Pseudosulfitobacter sp. DSM 107133: one gene and its partner. The protein of the gene in region 1 interacts with the protein of each later gene in a pairwise test. Links are inferred from orthologs where the notes say so. Each region holds a gene or a part of one and is shown on either strand. Other genes may lie near its edges.

Evidence for each region.
Region 2: the proteins of ribD (region 1) and accC interact in binary tests that used the Escherichia coli proteins (3 or more experiments, as listed by UniProt). The link is inferred for Pseudosulfitobacter sp. DSM 107133 from one-to-one orthologs.

Annotation. Positions count from the first base shown.
Region 1 is NZ_CP085154.1:2,949,737-2,952,973, forward strand. The notes cover bases 24-2,939. They hold ribD (bifunctional diaminohydroxyphosphoribosylaminopyrimidine deaminase/5-amino-6-(5-phosphoribosylamino)uracil reductase RibD), read right to left. Parts: upstream 2,062-2,939; coding sequence 985-2,061; downstream 24-984. Other genes in these bases: DSM107133_RS14590 (capsular polysaccharide biosynthesis protein), read left to right, coding at 24-975; nrdR (transcriptional regulator NrdR), read right to left, coding at 2,085-2,552; DSM107133_RS14605 (secondary thiamine-phosphate synthase enzyme YjbQ), read right to left, coding at 2,671-2,939. Outside these bases: more of DSM107133_RS14590, read left to right, coding at 1-23; more of DSM107133_RS14605, read right to left, coding at 2,940-3,087; DSM107133_RS14610 (hypothetical protein), read right to left, coding at 3,141-3,237. UniProt on the Escherichia coli protein: Converts 2,5-diamino-6-(ribosylamino)-4(3h)-pyrimidinone 5'-phosphate into 5-amino-6-(ribosylamino)-2,4(1h,3h)-pyrimidinedione 5'-phosphate.
Region 2 is NZ_CP085154.1:2,554,690-2,557,885, forward strand. Bases 230-3,104 are described here. They hold accC (acetyl-CoA carboxylase biotin carboxylase subunit), read left to right. Parts: upstream 230-928; coding sequence 929-2,281; downstream 2,282-3,104. Other genes in these bases: DSM107133_RS12525 (AMP-binding protein), read right to left, coding at 230-269; accB (acetyl-CoA carboxylase biotin carboxyl carrier protein), read left to right, coding at 427-918; aat (leucyl/phenylalanyl-tRNA--protein transferase), read left to right, coding at 2,281-2,913; DSM107133_RS12545 (DUF2155 domain-containing protein), read right to left, coding at 2,877-3,104. In the rest of the region: more of DSM107133_RS12525, read right to left, coding at 1-229; more of DSM107133_RS12545, read right to left, coding at 3,105-3,196. UniProt on the Escherichia coli protein: This protein is a component of the acetyl coenzyme A carboxylase complex; first, biotin carboxylase catalyzes the carboxylation of the carrier protein and then the transcarboxylase transfers the carboxyl group to form malonyl-CoA.

The DNA of each region.
Region 1 (3,237 bases):
TGGAAACGCAAACCCTTGCAGCAGGTCTTTGGCCGTCACAAGCGCATGATCTTTCAGGATGATCCCGCCCGCGCCCGCGAAACGGGACGCCCGTGGATGGTCTGGGCGGGCAAAGCCACCGGCGACCATTCCGACGCCGTGCGTATCGAAGATGGTTTCCTGCGCTCGCGCGGGTTGGGGGCGGAACTGGTGCCGCCCCTGTCACTGGTGACGGACGATCTGGGCATTTACTACGACCCCTCACAGTCCAGCCGCCTGGAGCAGTTGATTGCCGAACGCGCCAGCCTGCGCCCCGATCAACGCGCCCGCGCCGAGGCGTTGATGCGCACGCTGAGCAGAGCAGCTTTGAGCAAATACAACCTTGGTGGCGCAGCGCCCGATCTGCCCGAAGGCCCCCGCGTGCTTGTGGTCGGACAGGTCGAGGACGACGCGTCAATTCGTACAGGAGCGGGCGAAATATGTACAAACCGCGCCTTGCTGGAAGCCGCCCGCGCGGCACATCCCGACGCCACGCTGATCTACAAACCCCACCCCGACGTCGAAGCAGGCCTGCGCGCCGGTGCCTTTGACGCCAGCGAGATTGCCGATGTGATCGCCACGCGCAGCGACATCGCGGCCCTTCTGGGACAGGTCGACCGGCTGTGGACCATGACATCGCTGACCGGCTTCGAGGCGTTGATACGGGGCGTTCCCGTCACCACCACCGGCGCGCCGTTCTATGCGGGTTGGGGTCTGACTGACGATCACGGCGACGTGCCCCCGCGCCGCCGCGCGCTGCCCGATCTGGCAGGGCTGGTTCATGCCACGCTGATCGACTATCCGCGCTATTTCGATCCGAAAACCGGCCTGCCCTGTCCCGTCGAAGTGGTCACCGAACGGCTGGCGACAGGCGACGTGCCGCACCCGGGTGCGTTGAACCGACTGGTGGCGAAATTGCAGGGTGTCTTTGCCTCATACGCGCATTTGTGGCGCTAAATCAGCCTATTAGCCTTCGGCACGTTCCCAGACATGCATCACATCCGCCCCCACAGCGCGGGTCTCGACCAGATCAAAGCGCGCGGCTTCTGACAAAGCCCCAAGCCCCAGCGCCCCGACACTGGGCAGCCCTTCTGCGCCAATGGTCAGGCCAGCGGTAAAGCCCACCAGACGGTCCACCAGATCATTGGCCAGCAATGACGCGGCCAGGGCACTGCCACCTTCGCAATAGACACGGTTCAACCCGTGCGCGCCCAGTTGCGCCAGCACGTCATTGGTATCAAGCTGGCTGCCGACAATCTGACAGGGCAACAAGACCGCGCCCAGATCGGCCCATGTCTTTTGCAGCCCCTTATCGACATCCTTGCCATGACACAGGATCACCGGAACCTCTTGCGCCGTGCGCGCCAGATTGCCCAGCAAGGGCAAATCAAGCCTGCGCGAAATGACCACGCGCGCCGGTTGGTGCGCCGCGCCCATATCCCGCACGTTCAGCGAAGGATCATCATGACGCGCCGTGCCGCCGCCCACCATCACCGCGTCGTGGCGCAAGCGCATCGCATGGCCCGCGCGGCGCGCTTCTGGCCCCGTGATCCACTGGCTTTCGCCCGTGCCGGTGGCAATGCGCCCGTCAAAGCTGCTGGCCAGTTTCAGCGTGACCTCGGGCCGCCCCGTGACCACACGGCGGAAAAATCCGGCCATGTCGGCAAAGGCCTTGTTGGCCATCAGCCCCTCTTCCACCGCAATCCCCGCATCGCGCAACATCGCCAGTCCGCGCCCGTCCACACGGCCGTCGGCATCCGCCACCGCCACCACCACACGGGCAACGCCCGCATCAATCAGCGCCTGCGCACAGGGAGGCGTCTGGCCGTGGTGGGCACAGGGTTCCAGGGTCACATAAACGGTCGCCCCGCGCGCAGCGTCACCGGCCTGGGCCAGCGCCACGGCTTCGGCATGGGGCCGCCCGCCCGGCTGGGTCCAGCCGCGCCCGACGATGCGCCCATCCGACACGATCACGCAGCCCACAGCCGGATTGGGAGCGGTGTTGCCCTGCCCCCGTCGTCCAAGCGACAGGGCCAGCGCCATGTACCGGCTGTCAGATGTCGCGCTCACTCATCCATCGGCTGATCGGGACGCAGTTCCTGTACGAACTTGTCAAAATCATCAGCCGCCTGAAAGTTCTTGTAAACGCTGGCAAAACGCACATAGGCCACGGTGTCGATGCGCGCCAATGCCTCCATCACGATCTCGCCGATGCTTTTCGACGGAATGTCGGTTTCGCCCAGCGATTCCAGACGCCGCACGATGCCCGAAATCATCTGGTCGATCCGCTCGGGTTCGATGGGTCGTTTCTGCATCGAAATGCGGATGGACCGTTCCAGCTTGTCACGGTCGAAATCCTCGCGTTTGCCGCTGGATTTGATGACCACAAGGTCACGCAATTGCACCCGTTCGTAGGTTGTGAACCTGCCACCGCAGGCCGGACAAAAACGACGGCGCCGGATCGAAACGTGATCCTCTGCCGGTCGGCTGTCTTTCACCTGAGTGTCGATATTTCCGCAAAATGGGCAGCGCATTGCCTGTCCCCTTATTCTGTCCCGCCTGTGTTGTGGGGTTTGACCCGCACTTATCCACAGTTATAGGGCGTCGCCTAGGTTTTGGGTAGGGGGGAAATTTCACCGCTAGATAAGCCGCCTAATCCGCGCGAAAATGTGCTGCTACCTTGCGCAGGTGGGGGCGGCTGCGGTGTTCAAACAGATAGATGCCTTGCCATGTCCCCAGCACCATGCGCCCCGCCGCCACCGGGACCGACAGCGACACGGGCAGCATTGCCGCCTTGATATGGGCGGGCATGTCGTCGGGGCCTTCGTATGTATGGGTCAGATAGGCCATCGACGGATCGGTTGTGGGCGGCACCAGCCGCGCAAAGTAATTGTGCAGATCGGTCTGCACTTCGGGGTCGGCGTTTTCCTGTATCAGCAAGGACGCCGAGGTGTGCTGCACCAGAAGCGTCAGCAAACCATCCCCCTGCCCGCGCACCCATCGCGCCACCGTATCGGTAAACTCGGTCAGACCGGGGCCCTGTGTATCAATCTGGAACGTGGTTTGCATGAGCCGAAGGTGGCGCAGCCCCCGTCAGGCTGCAAGCGCTTATATCGAGCGGATCACAGCCCGCCCGGCAACCGCGCATCGGTGCAGAAGGTGCGCGCGTGGCCCACCGACAGGTTCGACCCGGCGTGATAGGCCGACAGGCCGACGACG
Region 2 (3,196 bases), 390 kb from region 1 along the record:
TCGCGCCCGTGCAGTTTTGCATTGATCGGAACGACGCAGATCCCCGCATACCAACAGCCCCACATGACCACCAGGTAATCCGGCACGTTGGCCATGAAGATCGCCACGCGGTCACCAGGGGCCACCCCCTGTGCACCCAACCAGCCGGCCAGTTCGCGTGCCAATCTGTCGAATGTCCCGTAATCGGCCACCGCTTGCGTGCCGCTATACAACGCCTGCGCCCGTGAATCCGCCGCCGCTGTCCGTTCTAGCCATGTCGCCAAATTCATCCACTGCCCTCCGCCTATCCCCTGGCCGGAATATGGCGCAAGCGCAGGACTGCTTCAATCTGCCAAAGCCATGCTTTCCAATGCAGCACATCTGGCCTATAACCCGACCCCAGAACAGGGGGCGTTCAACGCCCCTGACAAGAGGTCGAGGACGACAATGACAAAGAACAAACACGACGACGACGTGGCCTTTATCAAGGCGCTGGCCGAATTGCTGCGCGAAAACGATCTGACAGAGCTTCAGGTCAAACGCGACTATGCCGAGGACGACAGCCTGAACGTGCGCGTTTCGCGCGAACATCCCCCCGTGGCAGGCTATGCCGCCGCCCCGGCCCAGATTACTGCCGCACCTGCTGCTGCGGCACCAGCCGCCACGCCCTCAGCGCCTGCTGCCGCCGAAGACCCCGCAGATCATCCCGGCGCCGTGACCTCGCCCATGGTTGGCACCGTGTACATGCAAGCCGAACCCGGTGCGCCGTCGTTCATCTCGGTTGGCACGACAGTGTCCGAAGGCGACACATTGCTGATCGTCGAGGCGATGAAGACCATGAACCACATTCCGGCCCCGCGTGCCGGCACTGTCAAGCGTATCCTGGTGGATGATGGCGCGGCGGTCGAATTTGGCGCCCCGCTTGTGATCCTGGAATAAGGATCTGACAATGTTCAACAAAATCCTGATTGCCAACCGCGGAGAGATCGCACTGCGCGTCATCCGTGCGTGCCGTGAAATGGGCATCGGCAGCGTTGCGGTCCATTCGACCGCCGACAGCGACGCGATGCATGTGCGCATGGCCGACGAAAGCGTGTGCATCGGCCCGCCGTCGTCGACACAGTCCTATTTGTCGATTCCGTCGATCATCGCCGCCTGTGAAATCACCGGAGCCGAGGCGATTCACCCCGGCTATGGCTTCCTGTCCGAAAACGCTGCATTCGTGCAGATCATCCAGGACCACGACCTGACGTTCATCGGCCCCACCGCCGATCACATCCGCGTCATGGGCGACAAGATCACCGCCAAGGACACGATGAAAAAACTGGGTGTGCCCTGCGTCCCCGGTTCCGATGGCGGCGTGGACACATTGGAAGACGCCAAACGCATCGGTGCCGAAATGGGCTATCCGGTCATCATCAAGGCAACAGCCGGCGGTGGTGGCAAGGGTATGAAAGTCGCCGGTTCCGCCGCCGAGATGGAACGCGCCTTCATGACCGCGCGCGCCGAAGGCAAATCGAACTTTGGCAACGACGAAGTCTATATCGAGAAATATCTGACCACGCCCCGCCACATCGAAATTCAGGTGTTCGGCGACGGCAAGGGCAACGCGGTGCACCTGGGCGAACGCGACTGTTCGCTGCAACGGCGCCACCAGAAAGTGTTCGAAGAGGCCCCCGGCCCCTCCATCACCCAGGAAGAACGCGACCGCATCGGCAAGATCTGCGCCGACGCCAGTGCCAACATCAACTATATCGGTGCGGGCACGATCGAGTTTCTCTATGAAAACGGCGAGTTCTATTTCATCGAGATGAACACCCGTCTTCAGGTGGAACATCCTGTGACCGAAGGGATTTTTGGCGTCGACCTGGTGCGCGAACAAATCCGCGTGGCCGCGGGCCTGCCCATGTCGTTTACCCAAGAGGACCTGAAAATCAACGGTCACGCCATCGAAGTGCGCATCAACGCCGAACGCCTGCCCAACTTTTCCCCCTGCCCCGGCCGGATCACGCAGTACCACGCGCCCGGCGGTCTGGGGGTGCGGATGGATTCGGCGCTGTATGACGGCTATTCGATCCCGCCCTATTACGACAGCCTGATCGGCAAGCTGATCGTCCATGGCCGAGATCGCCCCGAGGCACTGGCACGTCTGGGCCGCGCCTTGGGAGAGTTGATCGTGGACGGTGTGGACACCACTATCCCGCTGTTCGATGCGCTGCTGCAAGAGCCTGACATCCATTCGGGCAACTACAACATTCACTGGCTGGAACACTGGCTGGAGACGCATTTGCAGCCTGCATAATGGATCTCACTCCCGAGATTCTTTTGCACGGGTACAGTATCGGGATTTTCCCGATGGCCGAAAACCGCAACGACCCAGAGGTGTTCTGGGTCGATCCGCGTCTGCGCGGGGTGATGCCGCTGGACGGGTTCCACATGTCCCGCAGCCTCGCCCGCGCCATGCGCCGCAGCGACTGGCAGGTGGCGATCAACACCGATTTTCTTGGCACCGTCGACGCCTGCGCCGACCGCACCGAGACCTGGATCAACGCCGAGATCCGCAGCCTCTACAACGCCCTGCATCAACAGGGTTACGCCCATTCCTTCGAGCTCTACGAGGGCGTTTCACTGGTGGGCGGTGTCTATGGCGTGACGCTGGGAACCGCGTTTTTCGGGGAAAGCATGTTTTCACGGCGCACCAACGCATCAAAAATGGCGCTGGCGGCCTGTGTCGATCATCTGCGGCGCTGCGGTTTTACCCTGTTTGACACACAGTTTCTGACCGACCATCTGAAATCACTGGGCGGCGTGGAAGTGTCACGCGCGGGCTATCACAAGATGCTGGAAAAGGCACTACAAGGTCAGGCCAGCTTTACCGCCCTGCCCCCGCCGATGCTTCAGGACGTGGTGCAGCGCAGCACCCAGACGTCATAACGCGGGTGCTCCATCGCATTCAGCGCCGGGGACGACGCGACCATCCAGCCCGAAAACAGCACCCCTGCGCGGCCTTGCTGGCTGATCTCAAGCGATGCAAAAGCGTCGCCCGACGGGTTGCCCGCCGGATAGCGACATTCACGCAGAACGATGTTCAGACGGCCAAACTGCACGCTTTCGCCCGCCGCGACCTGCATGTCGGTAACGTGACCATTGAACGTGTCCAGCCCGCGCAGGACCGCGCCGCTGGCATTCGATGTCTCTTGGGCCGCCGCAGGCAACG